Regions from separate parts of the Shewanella alkalitolerans genome, predicted to be linked through region 3. Evidence: predicted binding sites of a transcription regulator. Region 3 holds the regulator's gene; each other region holds the start of a gene.
What was found. The regulator NrdR, encoded in region 3, represses ribonucleotide reductase genes. The targets are predictions, from matches to a motif close to AAACACNANATNTNGTGTTT.
Positions count from the first base shown of each region.

Region 1: a site for NrdR is predicted at 1,213-1,232, ahead of nrdA (class 1a ribonucleoside-diphosphate reductase subunit alpha). Genes of this name have one in related genera too.
Region 2: a site for NrdR is predicted at 1,297-1,316, ahead of nrdD (anaerobic ribonucleoside-triphosphate reductase). Genes of this name have one in related genera too.

Region 1 covers NZ_CP080422.1:2,224,988-2,227,259, reverse strand. The annotation lists gene ubiG (bifunctional 2-polyprenyl-6-hydroxyphenol methylase/3-demethylubiquinol 3-O-methyltransferase UbiG) at 1-131, shown strand, start outside; gene K0J45_RS09950 (HAD family hydrolase) at 196-861, shown strand; gene nrdA (class 1a ribonucleoside-diphosphate reductase subunit alpha) at 1,364-2,272, shown strand, end outside.
Region 2 covers NZ_CP080422.1:2,855,086-2,857,357, forward strand. The annotation lists gene nrdD (anaerobic ribonucleoside-triphosphate reductase) at 1-1,265, opposite strand, end outside; gene K0J45_RS12600 (Rossmann-fold NAD(P)-binding domain-containing protein) at 1,516-2,253, opposite strand.
Region 3 covers NZ_CP080422.1:1,339,451-1,341,722, reverse strand. The annotation lists gene ribD (bifunctional diaminohydroxyphosphoribosylaminopyrimidine deaminase/5-amino-6-(5-phosphoribosylamino)uracil reductase RibD) at 1-629, opposite strand, end outside; gene nrdR (transcriptional regulator NrdR) at 667-1,140, opposite strand; gene glyA (serine hydroxymethyltransferase) at 1,265-2,272, opposite strand, start outside.

The DNA.
Region 1 (2,272 bases), 890 kb from region 3:
TGGCGGATGCGGTCGATCTCGAGTGCGTCGATGCGACCGGCATCACCTACAATCCGCTGACGGAGATCTTCCGCTACACCAAGTCGCTAGATGTCAACTATATGATCGCCACGGTTAAGCAGGATGACTGATCAAACCCTGCCTGGTGCTAACGCTGAAACGATTGATGGTAAGCGCACAGCGACTGAGCCAATAATAGCGACTAGGCCAATAAAAGGAGTGCTGTTTGATCTCGATGGCACCCTAGTGGATACGGCGCCGGATCTCGTGCTGGCGCTCAATCTGGCGCTAAAAGACTTTGGGCTGCCGAGCCAACATCTGGAAGATATTCGCTATGCGGCTTCCCATGGCAGCCTGGCATTAGTTAACGCCGCCCAGCCTCATCTTAATGATGAGGAAAAAGCGGCCATCCAGCAGGCGCTGCTTGAGCACTACCATAATGTTAACGGCCAAGAGGCCAAGCTTTTCGATGGCATGAGTGCCCTGCTCGAGCACCTCAGCGGCCAGCAGATCCCCTTCGGGGTGGTCACCAATAAGGCGGCGCGCTTTGCGCGGCCTTTGCTGCACAGACTCGCGTTAGCCAACAAGATGCCGGCCATCATCAGCGGCGACTCCACCACTCAGAGTAAACCCCATCCTGCGCCCATGCGTCTGGCAGCGTCGCAAATTGGCGTCAGCTGCCAAGGAATTCTCTACCTAGGCGATGCCAAACGTGACCTAGAGGCGGCTCGCAATAGCGACATGCTGGGGGGCATCGCCCATTGGGGTTATATTGGAAACAATGATCAGGCGCACCTCTGGCCGCACGACTTTGGCTTCGACACCCCGGTATCCGTGCTTGAACTCCTAAGACAGGGCTAAGTGGCGGTTAAGTCGTGCATAAGTCACGGTTAAGTCACAATTAAATGAGATGCATCACGTGCTCTGGAGCTAGGGCGTGTGACACATCAGTAAAAAGTCGTCGAAGCTGAGATCGCGATCCTTTTTCGACGCAAAAAGATCCCGGGGATCTGGCCAATATTTTAGCTTTCATGATAGGGCGAATCAGTCGCCTAAAACTTGACCCGCCGGTGCTATCGTAATTGAAAACAAGGGTTAAAGGTAAGCCGTTACTAACCCTTTGGTTTACCCCCAAGATATCCACAACTTGTCCCCTAAAAACCCGCTTGCAATATCCCACCAACCTCACTATCTTGTATCCTATAAAAGAAAAAACACCATATCTTGTGTATGGGCGGCGGTCGAAGCCACTAGAACTGCAGTAGTGCTCAGGTACTTTTTTTACATCTTCGATTGTTTTTACATGGAAACGTAGGGCGGAGTTTTCCCCTCCCAGCGATATTTAATTCAAGGCTTATCTTCAATGAACAGCAATATGCAAGTCACGAAGCGCAGTGGCGAACGTGAAACCATCGATCTCGATAAGATCCACCGAGTGATCACTTGGGCGGCCAAAGGACTGAATAACGTCTCAGTATCGGAAGTCGAATTACGTTCACACCTTCAGTTCTATGATGGAATCCCAACTGAAGCGATCCACGAAACCATTATTAAGGCCGCTGCCGACCTTATCTCGCCAGAGTCACCAGACTACCAGTTCCTCTCTGCACGTCTGGCCATCTTCCACCTGCGTAAGAAAGCCTTTGGTCAATTTGAGCCGCCTTCGCTTTACGACCATGTGGTGAAGTTGGTCGAGCTAGGTAAATATGACACGCATATTCTGAACGACTATAGCCGCGAAGAGTTAGACACGCTCGACAGCTATATCGATCACTGGCGCGACATGAACTTCTCTTATGCCGCTGTTAAGCAGTTGGAAGGTAAGTACCTGGTTCAAAACCGTGTGACTCACGAAGTCTACGAGAGTGCGCAATTCCTCTATATTCTGGTAGCGGCTTGTCTGTTCGCCAACTACCCGAGAGAGACGCGTCTTCAGTACGTTAAAGATTTCTATGACGCGACCTCGACCTTTAAGATCTCGCTACCGACACCTATCATGTCAGGTGTGCGTACACCTACTCGTCAGTTCAGCTCTTGCGTACTGATCGAGTGTGGCGACAGCTTAGACTCAATCAATGCGACCGCCTCTTCTATCGTGAAGTATGTGTCACAACGTGCAGGCATAGGGGTCAACGCAGGTCGTATTCGCGCGCTGGGCAGCCCAATTCGCGGCGGCGAGGCATTCCACACAGGTTGTCTGCCTTTCTATAAGTATTTCCAGACAGCGGTGAAGTCTTGCTCACAAGGCGGCGTTCGCGGCGGCGCGGCAACC
Region 2 (2,272 bases), 1.5 Mb from region 3:
TCATCACCCTTAGCCTCGATAGCGATACGCGGCAGGTTCAGGCTGACCACGCCAAGGTTATTACGCCCTTCGTGCACCAGCTCGCCCTCCTCCTCGTAGGTACCGAGGAAGCTGCGACAACCCATAGGCGTCTTAAAGGAGCCGGTGACCTTTTCGACCTGTTCATAGTTGAGAATATCGGGGTACATGCGCATCGACGCACACTTGAGCGCCATCTGCTTGATATCATAGTTGCAGTCGCCCGCCTTATGGTTGATGCCGTCGCGAATGGCGAAGACCAACTTAGGGAAGACCGCCGTCTTACGGTTCTTACCCAGGCCAGTCATGCGCACCTTCATCATGGATGACTGAATGAGGCGCGACTCCCAGGAGGTGCCTAGGCCGAAGCCGAAGGTGACAAAAGGCGTCTGGCCGTTGGCGGTGTGCAGGGTGTTGACCTCATACTCCAGCGACTGGAAGGCGTCGTGACACTCTTTCTCTGTCTGCGCCGTGGCAAAGGCCTTGGCGTCTGTGATCCCCCAGGTCAACGCGACCTGATAGTGCTTGTCATAGCTCTTGGCGACGAAAGGCGCGAGCACCTCGTCGATACGGTTGATGGTGGTGCCGCCATAGATATGGCTGGCCACCTGGGCGATGATCTGCGCCGTTACCGCCGTGGCGGTAGAGATAGACTTAGGGGTCTCGATCTCGGCGTTACCCATCTTGAAGCCATGGGTCAACATACCGGCCAGATCGATCAGCATACAGTTAAACATGGGGAAGAAAGGCGCATAGTCGAGATCGTGATAATGGATCTCACCCGACTCATGGGCCGCCACCACATCCTTAGGCAGAATATGGCGTGTAGCATAGTGTTTGGCCACAATGCCCGCCAGCAGATCACGCTGGGTCGGGATCACCTTGGAATCTTTGTTGGCGTTCTCGTTCAGCAGCGCCGCATTGCTCTGCTCAACCAAGCCACGGATCTCGCGGTTGAGACGGCTGCTCAACTCACGATGAATATCCCTGTCGTGGCGATACTCGATATAGACCCTGGCGAGTTGCTTGTAGGGGCCTTCCATCAACTGATTTTCTACCGCATCTTGCAGGTCGTGAATATCCACCTGCTCGAGCTCGGCCACCGACTGGCGTACTTGTAAGGCCACCTCGGTGGCATAGGCAACATCATCAATACCTGCCGAACTTGCTGCAGCAACCACTGCATCTCGAATCCTTGTTTCGTCAAAAGGCGTGCGGTAACCATCCCGCTTAATAACCACTGGCATTGTTCAATATCTCCTCAAGTAACGGCCAAATTAACACCATATATAGTGTTAATATAGACGATGAACACAATATGTAGCGCATTAAGCTACAAGTTAGGCTCAAGTACCTTGATCCAGATCATTAATTTGCGGATGGAATTTTGTGACACAAGATTACTGCCAACTGGGCCACTTATCGTTAAAACTTGCCTTGACCCAGTCGGCAAAGGGAGCTAGATGCGGGATAAAAATGGGACAAACTGTGAATAAATTACGTAATTCGTTTAGATAGTGCCAGATAACGCTGTAATTGCCCGGAAGCCTGTTGCGAACTTCCCGATGCGGCGGCCAATTGCATGGTGGATTTAAGCGCCTGCCACATCTCCTTGTCTCTGCTCGTCAGACCGTTATCGCCCTGTACAAACACCGACAGCTGGGCCGATACCCGCGCCGCCTTCTGGTTCAGTCCCTGAGTGTCGAGGCTGTCCATCTGCTTGAGCACAGACTCGGCGTCATCGAGCATGGCAATCATCACGCTATCGGGCTTACTCTCCTTGAGCTGCTCGCGCTGGCTGGCGATAAAGTCGAGCAGCGACGGCTGCGAGCCATCGCCCCTTGGGATCTCAAAGCCCGCCTGACTCAGACGATTGAGCTGACTTTCTGATAAGATGCCGTCCTGATGCAGACGCTGAATTAACTTGGGAATATCACCGATACCAAACTGCCCCTTGGAGAAGAAGTCTTTGGCCATCGCCTCTATCTTCTGCGCCCGCTCCGCCCTTGCCGAGAGAAATACCGCCTCCTGAGGAATATCTGGGCCTGTCGTTTTCGTCTTGGAGGCTTGATTTGACAGGGTCACCTTGTCACTGGCCGATGAGCCGTCGACATCGCGTGTGTGCTGACCCTGTGTATCAGGGCCATGGGCTTCTTGGCCGTGTGTATCTAGGCCATAGCTGTTGGCAATCAGATTGGCTTGTGAACCATTAATGGCCTGGCTAATTGAATTCATTGTCAATTTTTCGACTACT
Region 3 (2,272 bases):
GGGTCGTCGGCCAGTACCGTCTCTATGCCGGTCACGACGGCATCGAAACGGGCGCGCATGCGCTGCACGTCACGGCGCGCCTCTGGACCTGTGATCCACTTTGAGACGCCGTTAGAGAGCGCCGTCTTACCATCCAAGCTGGCGGCAAGCTTGATGCCGACCCAAGGCAGGCCGCTGCGCATCCGCTTCATAAAACCTGGGTTAAGTGCTGCGGCCTCTTCCTGGTGCAGACCCACCTCGACCTCAATGCCTGCATCTTGGAGCATCTTGATGCCACGGCCAGACACCTGAGGATTAGGGTCGGTCACCGCCACCACGACGCGGGCCACCTCTGCCTTGATCAGCGCCTCGGCGCAGGGCGGCGTGCGGCCATAGTGGCTACAGGGCTCTAAGGTTACATAGGCGGTGGCGCCTTTGGCCTTATCGCCAGCCATGCGCAGGGCATGCACCTCGGCGTGAGGGCCGCCGGCGGCGATATGAAATCCTTCGCCCACCAAGGTCTCCCCTTGGACTATTACACAGCCGACATTAGGGTTGGGACTTGTGGTGTATTGCCCCTTGCGGGCCAACTTAATGGCGCGCGCCATCATCTGGGAATCAAATTTGGACCAGGCCATGCTCATCGCCATCTCTTGAGAATAATTGGGGAAGCCCGATACGCATCGATTACGACTTACCCGACTTGCTCTTATCGTTTTGCAATTTGGCAATCGCCTCGCCGAACTCGGAGACATCTTCGAAGGCGCGGTAAACCGAGGCGAAACGGATATAGGCCACCTTGTCGAGATTGACCAGGTGTTCCATCATCAGGTTACCTATCATCTTAGAGGTCACTTCGCGCTCGCCCGTGGCTCTAAGGGTCGACTTGATCTTGCTTAGCGCCTGCTCTATTTCGTCCATCGACACCGGGCGTTTCTCGACCGCCCTCAGCATGCCGCCGCGCAGCTTGTCTTCGTCGAAGGGTTGGCGACTGCCATCTTGTTTAACCACTCGCGGCATCACCAGCTCGGCGCCTTCGAAGGTGGTAAATCTCTCGTGGCAAAGCAGACACTCGCGGCGACGACGTACCTGATGACCATCGGCCACCAAACGAGAATCGATCACCTTAGTGTCAGTTGCGCTGCAAAACGGACAATGCATTGAGCCTCCAGCAAATGCTAATCGGTATCTTGGGGAGCTTTCCCTTGAAATAGATACAAAAATGGCCGCTACCAATATTAAATCAGTAGCGGCCATCGGAGTTTACCCGATTTACCCCTTAAGGTTAACCGTAAACAGGGAACTTAGCGCACAATTCAAGCACCTGGTTCTTCACGCGCTCGATAGTGGCTTCGTTGTTGATGTCATCTAACACATCACAGATCCAGTTGGTCAGCTCAACCGCTTCAGCTTCTTTGAAGCCACGACGTGTGATGGCTGGCGAACCGATACGCAGGCCTGAGGTCACGAAAGGTGAACGTGGGTCGTTAGGTACTGAGTTCTTGTTTACCGTGATGTTGGCACGGCCCAGCGCCGCATCGGCATCTTTACCTGTGATATCTTTAGCGATCAGATCCAGCAGGAACAGGTGGTTTTCGGTGCCGCCAGAAACCACATCGAAACCACGCTCGATGAAGGTGTTAGCCATCGCCTTAGCGTTAACTACTACCTGCTGTTGGTATTCCTTGAACTCAGGAGACAGTGCTTCCTTGAAGGCCACCGCCTTACCGGCGATAACGTGCATCAAAGGACCACCCTGACCACCTGGGAATACCGCAGAGTTCAGCTTCTTGTACAGGTCTTCATCGTTCGCCGCAGACAGGATAATACCGCCGCGAGGACCGGCTAGGGTCTTGTGAGTAGTAGAAGTTACCACGTGTGCGTGTGGCACTGGGTTTGGATAGACACCGGCGGCGATAAGGCCTGCAACGTGCGCCATGTCGACAAACAGGTAAGCGCCAATCTTGTCGGCGATTTCACGCATACGCGCCCAGTCAACGATACCAGAATAGGCAGAGAAACCACCGATCATCATCTTAGGCTTGTGCTCTACAGCCAGACGCTCCATCTCGTCATAGTCGATCTTGCCAGACTCGTCGATGCCGTAAGGAACTATGTTGTACAGCTTACCAGAGAAGTTTACTGGAGAGCCGTGCGTCAGGTGACCGCCGTGAGCCAGGTTCATACCCAGAACGGTATCGCCTGGTTGCAGTAGCGCCATGTAGACTGCGCTGTTAGCCTGTGAGCCGGAGTGAGGCTGAACGTTAGCATAGGTCGCACCGAAAAGTTCCTT